Regions from separate parts of the Aurantimicrobium sp. genome, predicted to be linked through region 2. Evidence: predicted binding sites of a transcription regulator. Region 2 holds the regulator's gene; each other region holds the start of a gene.
The links. Region 2 encodes HrcA, which represses chaperone genes, less so after heat shock. Its sites were predicted from a motif close to TTNGCACTCGNNNNNNNCGAGTGCNAA; they were not measured.
Positions count from the first base shown of each region.

Region 1: the regulator HrcA is predicted to act here: its motif matches at 1,225-1,251, upstream of groL (chaperonin GroEL).
Region 3: the regulator HrcA is predicted to act here: its motif matches at 3,093-3,119, upstream of groES (co-chaperone GroES).

Region 1 is NZ_JAVWTF010000015.1:31,661-36,590, reverse strand. Features, by position in the region: gene groL (chaperonin GroEL) at 1-1,181, opposite strand, end outside; gene RR877_RS04895 (DUF3048 domain-containing protein) at 1,357-2,391, opposite strand; gene RR877_RS04890 (cold-shock protein) at 2,461-2,664, opposite strand; gene RR877_RS04885 (LytR C-terminal domain-containing protein) at 2,794-3,342, opposite strand; gene RR877_RS04880 (DUF3263 domain-containing protein) at 3,355-3,612, opposite strand; tRNA gene RR877_RS04875 (tRNA-Thr) at 3,614-3,686, opposite strand; gene RR877_RS04870 (thioredoxin domain-containing protein) at 3,724-4,635, opposite strand; gene rlmB (23S rRNA (guanosine(2251)-2'-O)-methyltransferase RlmB) at 4,722-4,930, opposite strand, start outside.
Region 2 is NZ_JAVWTF010000025.1:1-4,930, forward strand. Features, by position in the region: partial or broken gene RR877_RS06370 (DnaJ domain-containing protein) at 1-279, opposite strand; gene hrcA (heat-inducible transcriptional repressor HrcA) at 306-1,325, opposite strand; gene hemW (radical SAM family heme chaperone HemW) at 1,405-2,622, opposite strand; gene RR877_RS06385 (DUF1990 family protein) at 2,626-3,288, opposite strand; gene lepA (translation elongation factor 4) at 3,288-4,930, opposite strand, start outside.
Region 3 is NZ_JAVWTF010000018.1:19,496-24,425, forward strand. Features, by position in the region: gene RR877_RS05410 (ABC transporter substrate-binding protein) at 58-861, opposite strand; gene rarD (EamA family transporter RarD) at 940-1,890, opposite strand; gene RR877_RS05420 (hypothetical protein) at 2,058-2,303, opposite strand; gene groES (co-chaperone GroES) at 2,718-3,014, opposite strand; gene RR877_RS05430 (class I SAM-dependent methyltransferase) at 3,145-4,332, shown strand; gene RR877_RS05435 (DUF4190 domain-containing protein) at 4,329-4,571, opposite strand; gene RR877_RS05440 (aminotransferase) at 4,581-4,930, opposite strand, start outside.

The DNA.
Region 1 (4,930 bases), on a different contig from region 2:
ATACGGTGCTTGCGCTCCTTGAGTTCAACTTCAGTAGCGGCACCAGCCTTGATCACTGCAACACCACCGGCGAGCTTAGCCAGGCGCTCCTGGAGCTTCTCGCGGTCGTAGTCGGAGTCGGTGTTGTCGATCTCGGCACGGATCTGAGCTACGCGGCCAGCAATCTGGTCTGCGTCGCCAGCACCCTCAACGATGGTGGTCTCGTCCTTGGTGATAACAACCTTGCGAGCCTTACCCAGCATGTCGAGCTCAACGTTCTCGAGCTTGAGGCCGACCTCTTCAGCGATGACCTGACCACCGGTGAGGATGGCGATGTCCTGAAGCATGGCCTTGCGGCGGTCACCGAAACCAGGAGCCTTGACGGCTACCGACTTGAAGATGCCACGGATCTTGTTGACCACGAGGGTTGCGAGAGCTTCGCCATCGACGTCTTCCGCGATGATGAGCAGCTGCTTGCCGGTCTGGATGACCTTGTCCACGATGGGCAGCAGGTCCTTGATGTTGGAAACCTTGCTGTTCACGATGAGGATGTAGGGGTCCTCGAATACTGCTTCCTGACGCTCGGGGTCAGTCACGAAGTAAGCGGAGAGGTAACCCTTGTCGAAGCGCATACCTTCGGTGAGCTCGAGCTCGGTGCCGAAAGCGTTGGACTCCTCAACGGTGACCACACCTTCCTTACCGACCTTGTCGATAGCTTCAGCAATCAGTGCGCCGATCTCGGGGTCAGCAGCGGAGATAGAAGCGGTAGCTGCGATCTCTTCCTTGGTCTCAACTTCCTTAGCGTTGTTGATGAGTTCCTCGGAAACAGCTGCAACAGCCTTCTCAATACCGCGCTTGAGCGAAATGGGGTCTGCGCCAGCAGCTACGTTGCGAAGACCTTCGCGAACGAGTGCCTGAGCGAGAACGGTAGCAGTGGTTGTTCCATCACCAGCGACGTCATCAGTCTTCTTGGCAACTTCCTTAACCAGCTCTGCGCCGATCTTTTCGAATGGGTCGTCCAGTTCGATTTCCTTCGCGATGGACACACCATCGTTAGTAATCGTGGGGGCGCCCCACTTCTTTTCGAGGACGACGTTGCGTCCGCGTGGGCCAAGGGTGACCTTGACGGTGTCAGCAAGGATGTTCAGACCGCACTCTAGACCGCGACGTGCCTCTTCATCAAAAGCAATGATTTTTGCCATGGTTGTTTTTCGTCCCTCCCGGACGTCAGAAATACTGCAGGGATTAGCACTCAATTCAATCGAGTGCTAACTCAATATTGGCACTCTCCTGCACCGAGTGCAAGTGCGTACGCGGTCAGCGAAAGCATGAAGCCCACCCTCGCTGGGGTGGGCTTCATGCAGTAACTCGACAGAGCTAGCCGGCAATGTTGACAGTGCCACCTGAGACATACGACTCAAGCGGAACCATCTCGATCCAGGTGTTACCAGGAGCCAGGCGAATAGTCACGCCATTGTCACCCTTGAACACGATGGGAGCCGCAGTTGCTGCCTTGCTCCAAGTGCCGTGAACGACCTTGCCGCCGCTAAGAACGAAGAGTTCACCCGAGTCGACCATGCGGGTACGGGGAACGCCGACGAACTCATCCACGTTCACGCGCATAATGACGACGTTGGCAGCAGAAAGCTGAGCTCCGGTGAGGTCAAGGTCAGGACCTTCCCACTGGGTGCGCAGGTAACGACCAGCACCGTCATAGGTCCAGGTGTTGTCAGAAGAGTTGCTAAAGATGCTTTGAACAGAGGTTGCGGGAGTTCCGTCAAGAACCGCAGTCGAGGTTGCCAGCGTTCCGGAGTATGCCCACTGCTGTGCAGGAGCGGCAAGACCAGGGTTAGCCGCAATGACTTCCTGTGCGTGCAGCATCAGGTTGTAGGGAGCAACGTTGTAGTCGTTGCGGTACATCGCAGGATCGTTCTCGGTGACGTTGACCAAGCCGGTGTCAACGGCAAGGTCACGGGTTTCCTGAGCGCCATAACCGGAGTACGCAATGATGCCGCCAAAGGGGGCAGCAATGTCTGCGTCCATGGGGCGCAATGAGCGGACAGGACCCACGCTGACGGGAACGTTCGAGTTCCAGATGCTCACGTAACGGGTGATGCCACCCTCCACGATTTCTTCGAAGACCACGTCAGCCTGGTTGAGGCCATCCTGTGGCTCACACGCAAAGACGTTACAGATCTTCACAGACAGCGCAGGTCCCACAGCAGTGCCTTCGGCTAGTGCCACACCGGTCAGGGGTGCATAAGCAATGGGCGCCGGCGCCTTATAGGTCGACTTGTAGTCAGGAGTTGCTGGGCCGCTGGCACCGCCAGAACAGGCCGCCAAGCCGAGCGCCAAAGCACTCGCAGCTGCTACACCAACAACACGGGAAAGAGTTCGCGAAAAAGTAGTCACGGGCAAAGACTAACGCCGCCCACATTCGTGGACGGCGTTAGCTCGGGCGTGCCCGAATATTACGAGGCTTTAAGCCAGTCGAACCGACTCAGCCTGAGGACCCTTGTTTCCGGTACCGATTTCGAAAACAACCTTCTGACCCTCTTCGAGGACCTTGTAGCCGTTCATGTCGATAGCGGAGTAGTGGACGAATACGTCCTGCTCGTCGCCGTCTACGGTTACAAAACCGTAGCCCTTTTCAGCGTTGAACCACTTAACGGTTCCAGTGGCCATGTGTAACTCCAATTGCAGTATCCCAACCGACACACACAAATCGCTTGTGCCGTTGGTCTCACACTACTGGGGAATAGCACAAAACAGTTAGCCTTACCTAACTTTTAAGTGTCGCGATATGACAACGATTTAGCCGGCGTGGTCCTGTCCCACAACCAAAGTGAGTTGTGCGGAGCTCTCAATGTACTTATCGGTGAGCTTAATTTCGCCGTATCCCAGAGTCTGGGCAAGGCCTCGGGCAGCACCTTCCAGGGTGGGGTTGCCGTAGTAGATAAAGGTTTTCTCTGCCCTTTCACTGGCGTTGGACTTGGCTCCAACGGTCCAGCCTTCGGCAGCAATCTGGTCACCCACGGCGGTGGCAATACCGGTTTCACCGGTGGCGTTCAGCACGTTAACGACCGAAGCAGGATCAACCGTCGGAGCAGCAGTAGCTTTCGGCGTAGCTGAAGCTGCCGCCGTGGGTAAGGCGAAGATACTCTCGAAATCCTTCATACTGATGCTGTCGCTCGTGACGATGAGTGTTCCCACACCGCCCACGACAAGAACACCGGTGGCCAAAGCTGCCCAGGCGAATGGAACAAAGCCTGCACCACGGCGCTTAGGCGCACGGTGAACACCACGACGCTCCCCACCGGGGGTCAGGTCGTCGAACTGGTCGCGCTCTGTTTTCTCAGCCATGGTTCTATTCTTTCAGTTCTTTTCTGATGAATCAGGGTTAACCCGCTTCTGACGTGAGCTGCGACGGTCATCCCGGACGCGCTGCAGCCGTTTCACCAGCATGGGGTCGTAGGCCAATGCAGCTTCTGAATCCATCAGCTTGCCCAGTACTTGGTAATACCGAGCAGGAGACAAACCGAAGGTTTGTCGAATAGCGTCCTCTTTGGCACCGGGGTGCTGCCACCATTCACGCTCAAAGTCGAGAATGGCACGATCACGCTCGTCAAACACGGGCCGACTATGGGACTCGAACCCACAACCCCCGCTTTACAAGAGCGGTGCGCTACCAATTGCGCCAAGTCGGCTTGCGTGAGGTGAAACTCACCTCACTACCCGTTAATCCTAACCTGCGGCTGGAGTAGCGGGAGTTGTGGAAGCTGACTCACCAGCAACCTGAGTTACGAATGCCAAGAATTCCTTTGGATCCACAATCGAACCGGTGTACACCTTGCCGTTGACCAAGATGGTGGGGGTTCCCACGCCAGCAGCGCCGGAGTCCTTTGCAGCCTGGGTCATGGGTCCAGTGAGTGCGTAATCGGTGGCCTGAGTCGCCCAGGGGACAAAGGTCTTGTCCTTGATGCACTTGGCAATCTTGGATTGGTTCTGTGGCTTCTGTGCGTCAATCAACGCCGTGATCTCATCATCGTTGAGACCAGGAGTACCTTCTTGTGGCTGGTTAGCGTAGAAAGCCTGGTTGACCTTCCAGAAGGTGTCGGGCGAGTAGTTCGCTACACACGCAGCTGCTGCAGTCGAACGAATCGAGTACTTGGTTCCAGCAGACTGGTTGGCCAACATACCGATGGGGTGAAGCTCCAGCGTTGCTGCACCAGCCTCAACCAGTGTCTGCAACTGTTCTGCGTTAGCAGCATCAAATGCCTGACATGCAGGGCACAGGTAGTCCTGGTAAACCTCGATGGCCACGGTGGACGAACCAGGCATAGGAAGATTAGCCACTGGGTCAGCACCTGGGGAACCTGCTTCGCTCAACACTGCAGCCATGTTGGCACCGCTGAGAACGATTCCATCGCTGGCCATATTGGCAGGGCGAGGACCTTCCTTGGGTGCCGAGGTGGCAATGGTTGAGATGAAGAGGGCAGCGATAGCAATGACCGCAACGGCAACTCCACCTTGAATAAAGAGTTTGCGACGCTTGTCGTTCTTGTGCTGTTGTTCGCGAAGTTCTTTAGCCTTCGCACGAGCAGCTTCACGCTGCTGGTTTCGAGTAGGTCGGTTGCCGTGGGATCCGGTGCTCATTCTCGTTTTCTCCAATATGTGGGGGACGTAATTCGACGTAGGTCAACACGTAACAAAGAAGATTACGTGTGAACGCTGGGAAATTGCTAAACGCCAGCTGAGCGCAGGCGTGCTACTTCATAGAGAGCAACGCTGGCAGCAATACCGGCGTTGAGGGACTCCGTGCTTGCTGAGATGGGAATCGAGACAATTGCATCGCAATTGTCGGTGACCAACTTAGACAGGCCTTTACCCTCGTTCCCCACAACGATGAGCAAAGGTCGATCTGCAAGTTCAAGACCGGGCAGCATGGTGT
Region 2 (4,930 bases):
TTGCTGTCCCCCGCCAAAGAAGGTGGAGAAGATGTCTCCAAAATCACTGAAGCCCCCTCCACCACCAAATCCTGCTTGAGGTCCAAGGTCATACTGTTGACGTTGAACAGGGTCACTCAGCACCTCATAGGCGTGAGTAACCAGCTTGAACTTCTCCTGTGAGGTCTCGTCAGGGTTTACATCTGGGTGCAGTTCACGCGCTAGACGTCGATACGCCTTCTTAATATCTTCTGGGCTCGCGTCACGAGAGACACCGAGCACGTCGTAATGATCAGCCACGAAGGCAATCTCCTTTGGTTTGAACGTTATTGAGCGTCAAGGACGCGTGTGAGGTATCGAGCAACTGCCCGAATTGAAGCGATGTTGTTGGAATAATCCATACGAGTAGGACCAAGCAGACCTAGAGTCGCTGACTCCCCAGCGGAGGTGTATCCCGTGGCGAGAAGACTTGTTTGCTCTAAACCAGAATTACTGTGTTCCCGACCAATGCTGACAGCCACCTCGTGAGCGTCAGCCTTCATCTCGGTCAGGAGCTTGAGAAGGATGACCTGCTCTTCAATTGCATCAAGCACAGGATAAATACTGCCGTGGAAATCTTCCTCAGTACGCACCAAATTAGCGGTACCCGCCATAACCAACTTCTGCTGTCGATTTGCTTGGATGCTGTCACTCAGCGCAGAAGCAATGTGGCTTGTTGCAGAAGACAGGTGCGGAGAAACCGATGTGGACAAAGAAACAACTGATTCAGCAAGTTCTGTGAGAAGCTTTCCCGCAACTTGAGCATTGATTGTTGAGCGAAGCTCTGACAAGTCTGCTTCTGTCAGGTCAGTTTCGAGATCGAGCAATCTCTGTTCGACGCGGCCATTATCGGTGATGACAATACAGAGCGCGCGTAGATTCCCGAGTGAGACGAGTTCGATATGACGAACACGAGTTGCTCCCAGAGTGGGGTATTGAACTATTGCAACCTGGTTTGTGAGCTGCGAAAGAAGACGAACCGTTCGCCCGAGGAGTTCATCAAAATCTACTGATTCATCGAGAAAGTGATCGATGGCCTGTTTCTGAGCAGTACTGATGTGCTTGACCTCAGCAAGATGGTCAACGAAGAGTCGATAGCCCTTATCAGTTGGAACTCGACCGCTCGAGGTGTGGGGAGCAACAATGAGCTCTTCTTCCTCCAGCAGGGCCATGTCGTTGCGAATGGTTGCTGCAGAAACACCAAATTGATGACGATCCACAATTGCTTTGGAACCTACTGGTTCTCGTGAAGATACATAGTCCTGAACAATTGCTCGAAGGACTTCAAGACCGCGTTGAGAAACCATGCAATCCTCCTTCAATTCATCGCTGGCACTCGACCATTCTGAGTGCTAATACTACCGCGAGTTAGCCCAGTCTGCTGAGTTAGGAGAAGGTAAGCCTGCGCACAACTTCATCTGCACGAAGTCGTCCTGCAACAGTAAGCACGAGGTTGTGTTTGAGCGCGAAATGACCGTCAATAAGTCCATCAGCGATGAGTCCAGCAACTATTTCCGGTTCGAATTCGAGGGTAGAAATCCCCTCACGAATTCGACTACCCAGAAGTACTCGTTCGAGTGCAACCGCTTCCACATCGGGTTGTTCCCACCCTGCAGCAGGTGATTGACCCAGAGCAAGACGTTGAGCATAAGCAGCTGGGTGCTTCAGATTCCAAAACCTGGTTCCGCCAATATGTGAATGAGCTCCTGGTCCGTAACCCCACCAATCGTTTCCTTGCCAGTAGGTGAGGTTGTGAACCGAGCGTTGCTCTAAAGACTTTGACCAGTTACTGACTTCGTACCACTGAAAACCAGCAGCTTTAAGAAGTTCATCAGCTAATTCATACATATCGGCTTCGAGATCGTCATCCGGTACTGGCAATTCACAACGACGTATCCGTCGCTCAAGAGCTGTACCGTCTTCGACAATGAGCGCGTAGGCAGAAATATGCCCAGTATTCAGTGAGATTGCTGCTTCCAGAGATTGGCGCCATTGATCAAGCGTCTCCCCTGGCGTTCCATAAATGAGGTCAATACTGACTTCTAAGCCAACTTCATGTGCTGCCTGGACTGCGGCGGAAACAGAAGCTGGGTTGTGCGTTCGGTCGAGAGTTGCCAATACAGAGGGAACAGCTGATTGCATCCCTAAGCTGAGGCGTGTAAATCCAGCTTCAGCAAGAATTTCCACATATTCAGGAGTTATCGTGTCAGGGTTCGCTTCGGTAGTGATTTCAGCACATGGTTCAAGTCCATGTTCGTTGCGCACCAGCTCGAGTGCCCTCACAAGATCTGTTGCCGGGAGGATGGTTGGTGTTCCTCCCCCAAAAAACACTGATGTGAGCGGTCTCTTTGGCACACCTGCACGAGTCAACACTGACCCAGAGAGTTCTATCTCACGAGAAAGCTCATCGATATATGTCGATTGTGAGGTTCCTCGGAGTTCTGAAGCGGTGTAGGTATTGAAATCGCAGTATCCGCAACGCACACGACAAAACGGAACGTGAATATATGCACTCATGGTGCGACTGTCGGCACCGACATTGACTCCACGTGGCAATGATCCATCAGCTGGCATGTCATTGCCTTCCGGCAGCAGCCCAGCCATGGTTTATGCAGTACGTGCAGGAAGTAAAGAGCGAACGTATTGACGACGCTGGAGCCACTGACGCAAACGAATCAAAGGTGTGAGGTAGAAATACTTCCTACCCTCTGCAATGGCGGTCACAGACCGAACGACAGACCACACAGAATCGTCGTCACGCCATTCAACGCTAAAGAATTCTTCACCGATGACCGGTTCGTAGTCCAAAGTGCCGAGGGCATAACCCATGCGTCGTTCTTCACGAACAACATAGATGACGCGGTGACTTGTTGTGAGCTCAGAGGGACTCCACAACTTGGCAAGTTCAACAGTCGTACCAGCGGATAAATAGGGGGTTCCATCTGGAGCAAATAATTGATCCAATGCATCGGCAGTTGGAGGTAAGGGGGCACCAAACTCGTTGAAGAGCAATCCGTTATACCCCTCGGAGTGTGCTTCATTGACTGAGACGACCTCGAGATGTGAGCCTTTGGGAACTCCCCAGGTCATCAAAGCAGCTGTTGCCGTGTCAAAACGTTCTTGACCGCTTCCGAGGCGAAATTCAGACTGTGCTGAACGAAAACCAGCTGGTGGGAAGACGAGAACATCTGCTGCCTGCGTCGCGCCGACTGAGCCATAGCTCACGGCGCGATCCCCACTGAAATTGGATCGGCGTTGTGTTTCAGACATTATTTCTTTTTCACTTCTTCATCGCCTTGAAGCGCAGCAATGAAGGCTTCTTGTGGAACCTCAACGCGACCGACCATCTTCATGCGCTTCTTACCTTCCTTCTGCTTTTCCAGAAGTTTGCGCTTACGGGTGATGTCACCGCCGTAGCACTTAGCAAGAACGTCTTTACGAATAGCAGAAATGGTTTCGCGGGCAATGATTCGCGCACCAATAGCTGCCTGAATAGGGACTTCAAACTGTTGACGAGGAATGAGCTTCTTCAGTCGCTCCGTCATCATGAGGCCATAGGCATACGCCTTGTCCTTGTGAACAATCGCACTAAATGCGTCTACTTGTTCACCCTGGAGAAGAATGTCTACCTTGACGAGGTCAGAGTCCTGTTCACCAGCTTCTTCATAGTCCAGGGAGGCATACCCTTGGGTGCGACTCTTGAGGTGGTCGAAGAAGTCAAACACGATCTCTCCCAGAGGAATCTCGTATTTCATCTCAACACGGTCTTCTCCGAAGTACTCCATGCCCAGCAGGTTTCCGCGGCGACTCTGGCACAGCTCCATGATGGTGCCAACGTAATCCTTAGGAGTCAAAATACCTGCGCGCACCAAAGGCTCAGAAACTCGAGTGATCTTTCCGGAAGGGTACTCACTCGGGTTGGTGACGGTGACGGTCTTTTTGTCCTCGGTCGTGACCTCGTACGGCACAGACGGCGCTGTGGCAATGAGGTCGAGTCCAAACTCTCGTTCGAGGCGCTCAGTAATGATCTCGAGGTGAAGGAGCCCGAGGAATCCACAACGGAACCCAAATCCCAGTGCAACAGAGGTCTCTGGTTCATAGTTCAGCGAAGCGTCAGAAAGCTTGAGCTTGTCTAGGGCTTCACGCAAAACGGGGTAATCCGAACCGTCAATGGGATAGAGACCGGAGAAGACCATGGCCTTCGGGTCGGTGTAACCCGGAAGAGCTTCTGTTGCGGGCTTAGCAAAGTCAGTAACGGTGTCACCGACCTTGGACTGACGGACATCTTTCACGCCAGTGATGAGATAACCCACTTCTCCCACACCAAGGCCCTGGGAAGGGATGGGTTCAGGTGAACTCACCCCGATTTCGATGAGTTCGTGAGATGCCTTGGTGCTCATCATCTGAATACGTTGTCGGGGCTTGAGAGCTCCATCAATAACACGAACGTAGGTAATCACTCCGCGATATGCGTCGTAGACGGAGTCAAAAATCATGGCGCGAGCAGGAGCATCTGCATTGCCGACAGGTGCTGGTATCTTCTCCACTACGAGGTCCAGCAATTCCGCAACACCCATGCCTGTCTTACCTGAGACACGCAGGACGTCTTCTGGCTTGCCACCAATGAGATCTGCCAGTTCTTTGGCATATTTCTCTGGGTCAGCAGCAGGAAGATCAATCTTGTTGAGCACTGGAATGATGGTGAGGTCATTCTCCATCGCCAGATACAAGTTTGCGAGAGTCTGCGCTTCAATTCCCTGTGCTGCATCGACAAGAAGAATTGCACCTTCACACGCAGCCAAAGAACGGCTGACTTCATAGGTGAAGTCAACGTGACCGGGTGTATCAATCATGTTGAGGGCAAAGGTCTCACCATTGAGTTCCCAGGGCATACGAACTGCCTGGCTCTTGA
Region 3 (4,930 bases), on a different contig from region 2:
ACAAAAGCAGGCGAAAACGCCTATCTGGTGCTTAAAACGGAGAAATTGTGCGTGTGACTACTTCTTGGCCACGTCGATGGTCTTGCCGAAGTAGGCAACACCGGTGGTGGGGTCATAGTTAATCTGACCAGCAGGTCCGGTGTAGTTGATGGCTTGCTTGTCGCCGACAGCCGAAACACACATGCCGTAGCTGGTGCAGGGGAAGCCGTTCTGCAGGGTAACGGCGATCAGGCCCTGAGTAATGGATGCGCCGCCGTCATCCTTGCTGACGGTGGCAGCCAGGATGGATGCAATGGCAAGGTCATACGCTTCAGCGCCGTAACCGAGCTCCGACAGGCTGGGGTCTGACGCCTTGAGGCGCTTGCTCAGTGTCTCATCTGGAGTGATCGCGGCAACGGTTGCTCCCTTAGGAGCAGTCTTTTTGTTGGCAATGGAGACGATGGCCACATTGCTGTCGTTCTTCGCTACGAGTTCTTCCAGAGTGGCAACCACTGTTGCCGAAGCAGGAGCAATAATGACGTCCACGCCACGCGAGACGAGATCGTTGAAGCTAGCTTCGGTAGCAGCAGGGTCACCATCGCCTGCGTTGCGGTGGAGCACCTCAACGGGAACCTTGTTGTAACCACCCTGCTCATTGACTTCCTGAGCAGCGAGGTCAACACCAGCAGCCTGGGCTGCTGCGTAGGCTGCAAGGTCACCCGAGACCGGGGTCATGTCACCGATGCGCAGGATGCCGTCACCAGATGGCTTCACAGCAGTCGGGGTCACGGTGGGAGTAACGGCGGAACCGCCCGAGCAGGCAGCCATTCCGAGAACTACTGCACCAGCAACGAACACGGTGGCAATTTTGTTGAAACCCACGGTAACCCTTTTCATCAAAGCGAACTTACCGCTCAACAGTACCGACCAGATTCCCAGTTCGTGCTGATGGCACGCGCTCTATTCGATAGTGAGCTCTTCGGCTGCGCGAGCGAGTCTGTTTGCTTTGCCATTGCGCAGCATGTCTGTGGTGAGCACAATCAGTGCCACCCAAATGATGAAGAAGCCCACCCAGCGAACCGGTGGCATGGGTTCGTGCAATACGAAGACAGCCATGCAGAAGGAGAAGACGGGTGTGGAGTATTGGATCAAACCGATGGCGGTAAGTGGCAACCGCCTGGCTCCAGCACCAAACATGATTAAGGGCACTGCCGTGGCAACACCGGCAGAAGCTAAAAGCAAGGTGTGGGGAATGCCATAGCCAAAGAAGGTCAGGCCCACCAGGTTGGACACTATGATCAACTGGATGATCGCCACCGGCGTCATCCAAATAGTCTCAATGGTGAGGCCACTGATAGCGTCGACGACACCACCGGTGCGCTTCTTGATTAAGCCATAGAGACCAAAGGACGCCGCCAAGGTCAGTGAGATCCAGGGAATGGTGCCATAGCTCACAGTGAGAACAATGACGGCGACAAAGCTGATACCGACGGCAACCCACTGCAGGGGACGGAGTTTCTCGCGCAGCACCAACACACCCAACACCACCGTGACGATGGGGTTGATGAAGTAGCCGAGCGAAGACTCCACAATCTGGTTACTCAACACCGCGATGATGAAGACCTGCCAGTTGATATAAATCAGCACCGCTGCAACACCGAGAGTAAGCATGAGCTTGCGCTGCGCCATGATGGCGAACAGCTTCTTCCAGTTCCTGGTGACCGCAATCAAGAAGGCACAGAAGATGAGAGAGAACAGGATGCGGTAGCCAACAACTTCAAAGGGGGTAGCCGGCTCCAACATGAGGAAGTACAGCGGGAACAATCCCCATAGGCCATAAGCGCCAAAAGCGTAGAGCAAGCCGGAACGAGAGAGCTTCTCGGGCACAGCAGATGCACCGGGAGAAGACATGGTTCGAGCCTACTCCTGAGCAACCTCTGACTATCCTTTGCAACCAATGAAGTGCTAACAGTGACTAGAAATTTTCATCCAGCTCGCGTATCATTAGAGCAGTGGCGGGCAGTAGCCCTAAGAGCTTGGCAGTGTTCCGGACGGTTCGCGAGCCAGGCTCACACTTTTTAAGTGAGATAAATTACTTCGTCCACAATGGGGCTACTCCTTCTGAGCCAGTCACCACCGCTGTTGAATGACCACGCAACAGCATCGCTCACCCACAGCAGTGGATGTTCGTGAGGACCAACAAGCGAATATTGCAGTGAGGTTTCCTGCGCTAGGAGTATTCCGGCAATCACTCGCCGATCAGCTTGCACGATGGACTCATCACGCTCAATGACTAACGAGAAGATTTCCGAATCTACCGCCATACCAATTAGAGCCTTAAGGCATAAGGCTCGAGCCTCTTTTTCAGAAAGCCCCTGGCAAACAAATACGGTCACACTCAAATCCAATCTGGACATTACAGACAGAATTTCGCGTCTACGGCTGTCGCTCTCACTTTTGAAGTGAAGGCGTCGTTGGCCAGTTTTTAGCAGTTTCCTCAGAGCCTTATCTGAATCTCGGAGTGTGTTGATTTCTGAACTTGTAGCTACCAGAAAATAGCCACGTTCTTTCGATTCATCTACAAAAACTTTGTCTGCCCGCTTGAATGCCATGGCCAGAATTTAGCTCCAACCACTGACACCCATAAGAGTCGTTAAGGGCCTTGTGGATAGTTCAGAAGGTCGCTTAAACAACTGTGGCTCCGGATAAACCGGAGCCACAGTGAGTGCTAAACGAATTTAGCGAACAACAATTGCGAGAACGTCGCGAGCCGAGAGAACGAGGAATTCCTCGCCTGCGTACTTCACTTCGGTTCCGCCGTACTTGGAGTAGATAACCTTGTCACCTTCGGCGATGTCCAGAGGAACACGGTTACCGTTGTCGTCAATGCGGCCGGGGCCTACTGCAACGACAACGCCCTCCTGGGGCTTTTCCTTGGCAGTGTCAGGAATAACGAGACCGGAAGCAGTGGTCTGCTCGGCTTCAACCTGCTTGATAACAATGCGATCTTCGAGCGGCTTGATGGCGACCGACACGGTTGACCTCTTTCTTGAACTAAGTATGGGATTAGCACCCGAACGTATCGAGTGCTAACTACGAGTGTACGGCGTGAACTAGCACTCGCGCAATGTGAGTGCCAGCTCAAGGATTGGTAGGTTTACAACCATGGAGAGCGCTGAACTACGCGAATTACTCACCCCCGAAGGGGTAGCGTTGCTGGATTCTCTTCCTCCCTACACTTCCAGCACAGACGTGCTGAAGATTGTTGCCGGCTTACGCAAAGACGGAAATTCCGCGTCATTAGTGGCCACTGTGCTCACCCAAGCCAAGCTGCGCGGCAAAGCAGTGGCCAAGTTCGGGGACTTTGCCCAGCGCATGCTCTTCACAGAAGCAGGGCTCGAGCAGGCCACCCGGCTTCCCGTTGCTGCTCTTCATGCCGGTCGTTATGTTCGCGCAGGGCTCACAAGCGTAGCCGACCTCGGCTGTGGAATTGGAGCAGATGCATTGGCCTTCGCGGGGGCAGGCCTGCAGGTTCATGCCGTGGATGCTGACGAGGTCACCGCTGCCATCACCACCTACAACCTCTCCCCCTTCCCCGAAGCCAGAGTAAGTCATGGCACGGCTGAAGAAACTGATCTCTCCGATGTGGAGTCGGTCTATCTCGACCCCGCCCGTCGTACCTCCGGCCACACCAACACCAACCGTTTAGCTAACGCAGAGGATTACTCCCCCTCGCTCGACTTCGCATTCGGCTTGGCAGAAAAACTCCCCACCGGCATCAAGCTCGGCCCCGGCTTTGACCGCGACCTTATTCCTGACACTAGTGAAGCTCAATGGATCTCGGTCGGCGGTGACGTAGTTGAGGTGGGACTGTGGTTTGGTCCGCTGAAGCGCGAGGGCATTACCCGCGCAGCTCTGGTGATGAATGCGGACGGACTCCACGAACTCACCGCTGCTGCCGACTCGGCAGATGCCGAAGTGGGAGAACTGGGACAGTATCTCTATGAACCAGACGGTGCTGTTATTCGAGCACGCCTGATCGGTGACTTTGCCAGAAGCATCGGCGCCCACATGCTCGATGAGCACATTGCCTATATGAGCAGTGACGTTGCCGTGAGCACACCCTTTGCCTCCACCTTCGAGGTGGTGCACGAGTTTGCGCTGGATGTGAAGGTGCTGGCTAAGGAACTCAAGTCACGTGGCATTGGCACACTCGAGATCAAGAAGCGCGGTGTAGATATCGATCCCGCAGAGTTCCGAAAGCGCCTGAGTCTTTCCGGTAAGAACAGCGCAACGCTGTTCTTGACCCGCCTCGGCGAGCGCCGGGTGGCAATTCTTGCTCAGCGCCTCTAATACGTAATTGCCAAGATGGCGGTGAGCACAATCACGCCCGAGACAATCTCGACATAGCCCAGCACAACCGCCCACTGAGCGAGTTTCAATCCCCGCTGGTTACTCTTCTTGATTTCGTTGATGGCTTTGTTGCCCAAGATGACAGCGAGCACACCTACGACCAGAAGCAAAACACAGGCAATGGCGACTACCGCCCACGCATTCCAGGTGGCTAAACGTTCTTGGCGTGGTGTGGTCATAGTTCTAATTTAGTAGCCGGTCTTCAGGACATGCTCCAGCATGTCCACGAAGTAGTCTGCTGACTCTTGAGTAATCACAAGTGGTGGTTTGATCTTCAGCACGTTTTGGTAATCACCCGTGGGTTGCATGATGACACCGAGCTCTAACAGGCGATTACAAATCGCTTCTGTTTCTTCAGTCGCAGGCTCAAGGGTTTCGCTGTCTCTGATGAATTCCAGGCCGAGGTAGAGGCCAGAGCCGTGAACCCTGCCCACGATGGGGTAGTTCTCAGAGAGAGCCTGCAGGCGCTGCTTGAGGCGAGTGCCCACCTTCAATGCGTTTTCTTGCAGACCTTCATCTTTGATGATGCCCAAGATGG